DNA from 2 places in the Duganella sp. GW821-FHT01E12 genome. Region 2 is predicted to be linked to the other one. Evidence: predicted binding sites of a transcription regulator. Region 2 holds the regulator's gene; the other holds the start of a gene.
The links. The regulator LexA, encoded in region 2, represses DNA repair genes until DNA is damaged. The targets are predictions, from matches to a motif close to ACTGTATNNNNATACAGT.
Positions count from the first base shown of each region.

Region 1: a site for LexA is predicted at 1,718-1,735, ahead of dinB (DNA polymerase IV). Genes of this name have one in related genera too.

Region 1 is NZ_JBWKWR010000001.1:208,852-212,255, reverse strand. It holds gene AC07WS_RS00715 (helix-turn-helix domain-containing protein) at 1-798, shown strand, start outside; gene AC07WS_RS00710 (substrate-binding periplasmic protein) at 795-1,646, opposite strand; gene dinB (DNA polymerase IV) at 1,751-2,902, shown strand; gene AC07WS_RS00700 (recombination-associated protein RdgC) at 2,984-3,404, shown strand, end outside.
Region 2 is NZ_JBWKWR010000002.1:94,197-97,600, reverse strand. It holds gene AC07WS_RS05690 (cystathionine gamma-synthase family protein) at 1-1,145, shown strand, start outside; gene AC07WS_RS05685 (hypothetical protein) at 1,205-1,699, shown strand; gene lexA (transcriptional repressor LexA) at 1,719-2,357, opposite strand; gene rpsF (30S ribosomal protein S6) at 2,597-2,983, shown strand; gene priB (primosomal replication protein N) at 3,002-3,307, shown strand; gene rpsR (30S ribosomal protein S18) at 3,323-3,404, shown strand, end outside.

The sequences.
Region 1 (3,404 bases), on a different contig from region 2:
GCCGCCGCGCTGAAGTACTGGCGCGGCAAGCGCGGCTACAGCCAGCTGCGCCTGTCGGCCGAGAGCGAGATTTCGCAGCGCCACATCAGCTTCCTGGAAAGCGGCCGCTCGCAGCCCAGCAAGGACTTGATCCTGAAGCTGGGCATGGTGCTGGAGATTCCGCTGCGCCAGCGCAACGTGATGCTGCTGGCGGCCGGCTACGCGCCGGCCTACCAGGAGCGCAAGCTGTCCGATCCGGAGCTGGGCGCGGTGCGGCGGGCGCTGGACTTCATGCTGGCGCAGCAGGCGCCGTATCCGGCGCTGGTGGTGGACCGGCTGTGGAACCTGGCGCTGGCCAACGCGCCGGCGGCCGGCATGATGCGCTGGCTGCTGGGCCTGCCGCCGGACGCGGTCCTACCCACCGACGGCTCGGTCAACGTGCTCAGGCTGATGCTGGACCCGCGGGGCGCGCGCCCCTACCTGCTCAACTGGGAGGAGGTGGGCGCCGACCTGCTGCACTGGATCCAGCGCGAGGCCATGGGCGACGGCCCCGGCGGGGCGGCCGCGCTGCTGCTGGACGAGCTGCTGGCGCTGCCCGGCGTGGCCGGCATGCCGCGCACGCCCAACCTGGACCGCCGCGCCCTGCCCTTCCTGCCGGTGACGCTGCGCAAGGACGGCGTCGAGCTGAAGCTGTTCACCACCATCGCCACCTTGGGCACGCCGCACGACGTCACCGTGCACGAGTTGCGCATCGAATCGTTCTTCCCGGCCGACGAGGCCAGCGCGGCGTGGTTCCGCGCGCGCGCCGGCGCCGGTTAGTCTGGCGGCATGGCGTCCAGGATGTCGCGCACGCCGCCGGCGAAGATCTGGCGGGTGAGGTCGGCGTCCAGGTAGCGCAGGTAGATCTGCTGCACCGTGCCGTCGCCGACGATGGCGCGCAGCGCCTCGATGTAGCGCCGCCGCTGCGCCGCCGGCACCTGCCTGGACACGTAGATGCCCACCATCGCGCGCGGCGATTCGGCGAAGGTGGCGGCGCGCATCTTGCCCAGCAGGTGGAACTGGCGCTGGTGCAGCACGTGGATGGCCGGCGGCGCCAGCGTGCCCTCGGCGCGGCCGGCCAGGATCTTGCGGAACACCACGCCGTAGTCGTTGACGTATTCCAGCCGGCCCAGCTTTTGCAGCCGGTCCATCTGCGCCTGCGTCGCCGGGGAATACGCGATGCTGCGCGCCACGTTCAGGCGCGCCGTGCTGTGCTCGACAAAATCGGCCAGGCTGTGGAACTCGCCGGCGCTCTGGTTGAGCAGCACCAGCTCGAACTGGGAATAGGTGTAGGGCAGCCACACGCCGTGATGGTCGCGCTCGGCGTTGCGCAGCGCGGCGCCGGTCACGTCCAGCCGGCCGCTGAAGAATTGCGCGTACATCCGGCCGTGCGGATACCAGCCCAGCTGGAAGGCGCAGCCGCTGCGCCGCGTTATCTCGTCCAGCAGGTCGGCCGTGATGCCGCGGATGGCGCCGCCGTCGCGGTAGGAGGCGTAGCCGAGGTCGCTGAGGCCGACGCTGGCCGGCGCGCAGCCGCCCTCCGCCGCCCGGGCGGCCGGGGCGGCGCACAGCAACATGCCCAGCAATACGGTGGTCAGGCGCTTGGTCATGGCGGCCGGGGGAAGCAAGCGGTTTCTCCAGTCTAACATCGGGGCGCGGCAAAAGGTGGGGTCTTGCGAACTGAGGCGTTTCCATGGATACTGTATGCATTCACAGTAATTTCATCCGCATCATGGTCGACCGCCCGCGCCGCATTGCCCACCTCGACATGGACGCGTTTTATGCGTCCGTCGAGCTGTTGCGCTATCCCGAGCTGCGCGGCCTGCCGGTGGTGATCGGCGGCGGGCGCGACGCCCAGCCGGTGTTGCAGGCGGACGGCCGCCACACCTTTTCCCGGCTGCGCGACTATGTCGGCCGCGGCGTCATCACCACCGCCACCTACGAGGCGCGCGCGCTGGGCGTGGGCTCGGCCATGGGCATGATGAAGGCGGCCAAGCTGGCGCCTGACGCCATCCTGCTGCCGGTCAATTTCGACGCCTACCGCCAGATGTCGCGCCTGTTCAAGAACGCCGTGGCCGCCATCGCGCCGGAGTTCGAGGACCGCGGCATCGACGAGATCTACATCGACCTGACCCACGTGGAAGGCGAGACGCGCGAGCTGGCGCAGCGCATCAAGCAGGCGGTGCGCGACGCCACCGGGCTGTCGTGCTCGATCGGCGTGACGCCCAACAAGCTGCTGTCGAAGATCTGCTCGGACCTGGAAAAGCCGGACGGCCTGACGGTGCTGGGCCACGCGGACATCCCGGCGCGCATCTGGCCGCTGGGGGTGCGCAAGATCAACGGCATCGGCCCCAAGGCCACCGAGAAGCTGGCCGCGCTGGGCATAGACACCATCGGCCAGCTGGCGGCGGCCGACGCCGGCCTGCTGCAGGACCATTTCGGCGCGCACTACGCGGCCTGGCTGGCCGAGGCCGCGCACGGCATCGACCACCGCGAGATTTCCACCAGCTCGGAGAGCAAGTCGATCAGCCGCGAGACCACCTTCGAGCGCGACCTGCATGCGCGCCAGGACCGCGGCGCGCTGTCGTCCATCCTGACCCGGCTGTGCGACCGGCTGGCGGACGACCTGCAGCGCAAGGGCTACGTCAGCCGCACCATCAGCATCAAGCTGCGCTTCGACGACTTCCAGATCGTCAGCCGCAACGTCACCTTGCCCCAGCCCGTGGCGGACGCGGCCGGCATCCTGCAGGCGGCGCGCGAGTGCCTGAAACGGGTGCCGCTGCAACGCCGGCTGCGCCTGCTGGGGGTGCGCGCCAGCACGCTGGAGCCGCCCGGCGCCAGCCCGCAGGCGGCTGTGCCCCAGCAAGGCGAATTGTTCGCCTAGGCCAGCAACAGATTCGGTCCAGCGCCGCCGTCACCGTGTAAAATGGCGCTCCCCTGGCATTACTGAAACAAGGCTCAACACATGTGGTTCAAGAATCTACAGATTTACCGTCTGCCGGCCCCTTGGGCCTTTACCCCCGAACAACTGGAAGCGGCGCTGGCGCCGCACTCCTTCGTCCCGGCCAGCAGCAATGAACTGCTGCGCCAGGGCTGGGACCGTCCGCGCCCGAACGGCGGCCTGGTGCACGTGGTCAACCAGCAGATGCTGATCCTGCTGGGCACCGAGAAGAAGCTGCTGCCCAACACCGTGATCAACCAGGTGGCCAAGGCGCGCGCGGCCGAGATGGAAGAGGCGCAAGGCTTCGCCCCCGGCAAGAAGGCGATGAAGGAACTCAAGGAACGCGTGGCCGACGAGCTGCTGCCGCGCGCCTTCTCGATCCGCAGCAACGTCTGGACCTGGATCGATCCGGTCAACGGCTGGCTGGTGGTCGACGCGGCCAGCC
Region 2 (3,404 bases):
CGGTCGCCTTTGGCTACGCCGACGCGCGCCAGCTGGCATCGGTATTCCAGGGCAAAGAGCCGGGCTTCCGCTACGGTCGCCAGGGCAACCCGACCATCTCCGCGCTGGAAGACAAGGTCACCAAGATGGAGCAGGGCGTCGGCACGATCTGCTTCGCCACCGGCATGGGGGCGATCGGCGCCGTGTTCCAGTCGCTGCTGCGCGCGGGCGACCATGTGGTGTCGTCGTCGTTCTTGTTCGGTAACACCAACAGCCTGTGGCAGACCACCATGGCGCAGGGCGTGGGCGTGTCCTTCGTCGACGCCACCGACGTCGCCAACGTGGCCGCGGCCATCACCGAGCAGACCCGGGTGGTGTTCGTCGAAACCATCGCCAACCCGCGCACGCAGGTGGCGGACCTGCAGCGCATCGGCCAGTTGTGCCAGGAGCGCGGCATCCTCTACATCGTCGACAACACGATGACCACGCCATACCTGTTCCGTCCGAAAGCGGTCGGCGCCGGCCTGGTGGTCAACGCGCTGACCAAGTCGATCGGCGGCCACGGCAACGCGCTGGGCGGCAGCCTGACCGACACCGGCGCCTACGACTGGACCAGGTTCGCCAACATCTACGAGAACTACAAGAAGGCCGCGCCGCTGCAATGGGGGCTGGCGCAGATCCGCGCCAAGGGCCTGCGCGACTTCGGCGCCTCGCTGGCGCCGGAGGCGGCGCACCACATCGCCGTCGGCGCCGAGACACTGGCGCTGCGCATGGAGCGCACCTGCGCCAACGCGCTGGCGCTGGCGAAGCTGCTGGAAGGCGACGAGCGCGTGGCCGCCGTCTACTATCCTGGCCTGGCGTCGCACTCGCAGCACGCGATCTCGGGTGAGCTGTTCCGCAGCTTTGGCTCCCTGCTGAGTTTTGAGCTGAAGGACGGCATCGACTGCTTCGACTTCCTCAACCGCCTGAAGCTGGCGATCCCGGCCTCCAACCTGGGCGACACGCGCACGCTGATCATCCCGGTGGCGCACACCATCTTCTACGAAATGGGCGCCGAGCGCCGCGCATCGATGGGCATCGCCGAGTCGCTGATACGGGTGTCGGTCGGCATCGAGGACACCGACGACCTGCTGGACGATTTCACCTGCGCGCTGGAAGCTTGCTGAGCGCAGCGTCAAGTTGTGATAATCTAAGCTTTCAATTTTGCTAAGCGCGGGGAGGCGTTATGAGAGCGGCATGGGTTCTGGCATTGACCGTGCTGTCGAGTAGCGCCTTCGCCGGCGACCAGGCCCGCCGCCTGGCCCGGCAAGCCGAGATCGAGTACTACACCAGCCGCTACGACGGCGCCGACATTGCGCTGGCCCGCTTCAACTGCCAGCCGCCCAACATCCCGGTGCGCCGGGGCGCGACTGGCGGCCCGGCGCTGGCGCAGTCGCTGGCCGCGTGGCGCGCCTGCTACGACCGGTTCCTTGCCAATTACAACGCTGCGCTCCCGGTCGGCAAGAGCATCCCTGCCGACCTGGCCGACCTGATGACCGACGCCGAGATGGACGCCGCGCAGACGCTGATGAGCCAGGTGTTCGTACAGGTGGCGGACGAGGCCAAGCGCCAGGCCGACGCCGTCACCCTGGCGCAGAGCGCATGGGAAGGCCGGCAGGGCGACCTTGCCTTGAGCGCGCGCGACCTGTCGCACCTGCCGGAGACCGCAGGCAAGCGCTAACCGGCCGGCGAGGAGAGGCCTAGTGCCAGCTGCGCATCAGGCCGACCGCCAGGCCTTCCAGCGCGAACTCGTCGGCTTCCGGATCGACCTTGATGATCTTGAAGTCCGGGTTTTCCGGCAGCAGCTCGACGGTGGAGCCGGTCTTGCGGTAGCGCTTGACGGTGACGTCGTTGCCGATGCGGGCCACGACGATCTGGCCGTTCTTGGCGCTGTCCACCTTCTTGACCGCCAGCAGGTCGCCGTCCATGATGCCCGCGTCGCGCATCGACTCGCCGCGCACCTTGAGCAGGTAGTCCGGGCGGGAAGAGAACATGGCCGGATCGACGCTGTAGCTGGTTTCCAGGTTTTCCTGGGCCAGGATGGGCGAGCCGGCGGCCACGCGGCCGATCAGCGGCAGCGACATCATCAGCGACACCGGCACCTTGGGCGTGGCCGGCTCGGCGTGCACGCCCAGCAGGCGGATGCCGCGCGAGGTGCCGGCGGCGATCTCGATCGCGCCCTTGCGCGCCAGCGCCTGCAGATGCTCCTCGGCCGCGTTGGCGGACTTGAAGCCCAGTTCATTGGCGATCTCGGCGCGGGTCGGCGGGAAGCCGGTGTTCTCGATGGCATCCTTGATCAGATTGAGAATTTGTTCCTGTCTTGCGGTGAGCTTGATCATAGAGTGCTTTGGGCCTGTGTATATAGACAGTCTGTATTTTTGTACAGTGTGAAGCGAAAAGCAAGGGAATTTGTTGCTTAGCACGAAATAATTTCATGGAGCCCCTCCGGGCGCGGCGGATTGTTGCCGGGCAGTGCTGGTTTTTTGGATAAAAAGCTGATATAGTCGCGGGCTTACCTCTTCCCACACCTGTCTTGACGCCAGGGTGGGCTATATTCACAGTCCTTAAGGGAGTTTGCATGCGTCACTATGAAATAGTATTTATCGTCCACCCGGACCAGAGCGAGCAAGTGCCCGCCATGATCGAGCGTTACAAAACCACCGTAACGACCCGCGGCGGCGCCGTGCACCGTGTTGAAGATTGGGGCCGTCGTCAGATGGCTTACTCGATCCAGAAACTGGCTAAAGCACACTACATCTGCCTGAACATCGAATGCGACAACGAGACCCTGGTCGAGCTGGAAACCGCCTTCAAATTCAATGATGCCGTGCTGCGTCACCTGACCGTCAAGATGAAGAAAGCGGAAACCGCTCCTTCGCCGATGATGAAGTCGGTACAACGTGAAGATGCAGCGAAATCGCATCGCACCGAAGCTCCAGCAGCCGCTGCTGCTCCTGCGGCCTAATTGTTACCGGGAACCGAGCTGAATCAGCTCCAGTTGATTGCCCTGATCGCCGAACGGGACGCCTTGCGCTACACCCCGGCCGGCATGCCGATCGTGAACGCTGTACTCCAGCACCGGTCGCAGCAAGTCGAGGCAGGCATCGCCCGATTGAGCGAGTTTGAAATTTCCGCGGTTGCCGCGGGCGAGATTTCAGGCCGCTTCAGTCAGGCGCCACTGGCAGGCATGTATCAGTTCACCGGTTTCCTGAACAAGAAGAATCGCAATAGCAAAAGCCTGGTGTTTCACATCATTGATTTTAGTGCTGTCCCAGACAGCTCAATTTAGATACAGGAGCCTAAAATGGCATTCGGTAAAAAGTTCGACAAAAACAAGCTCAAGCTGAAAGAAAAGCGCAAGCAACAAAACCCACTGTTCAAGCGTA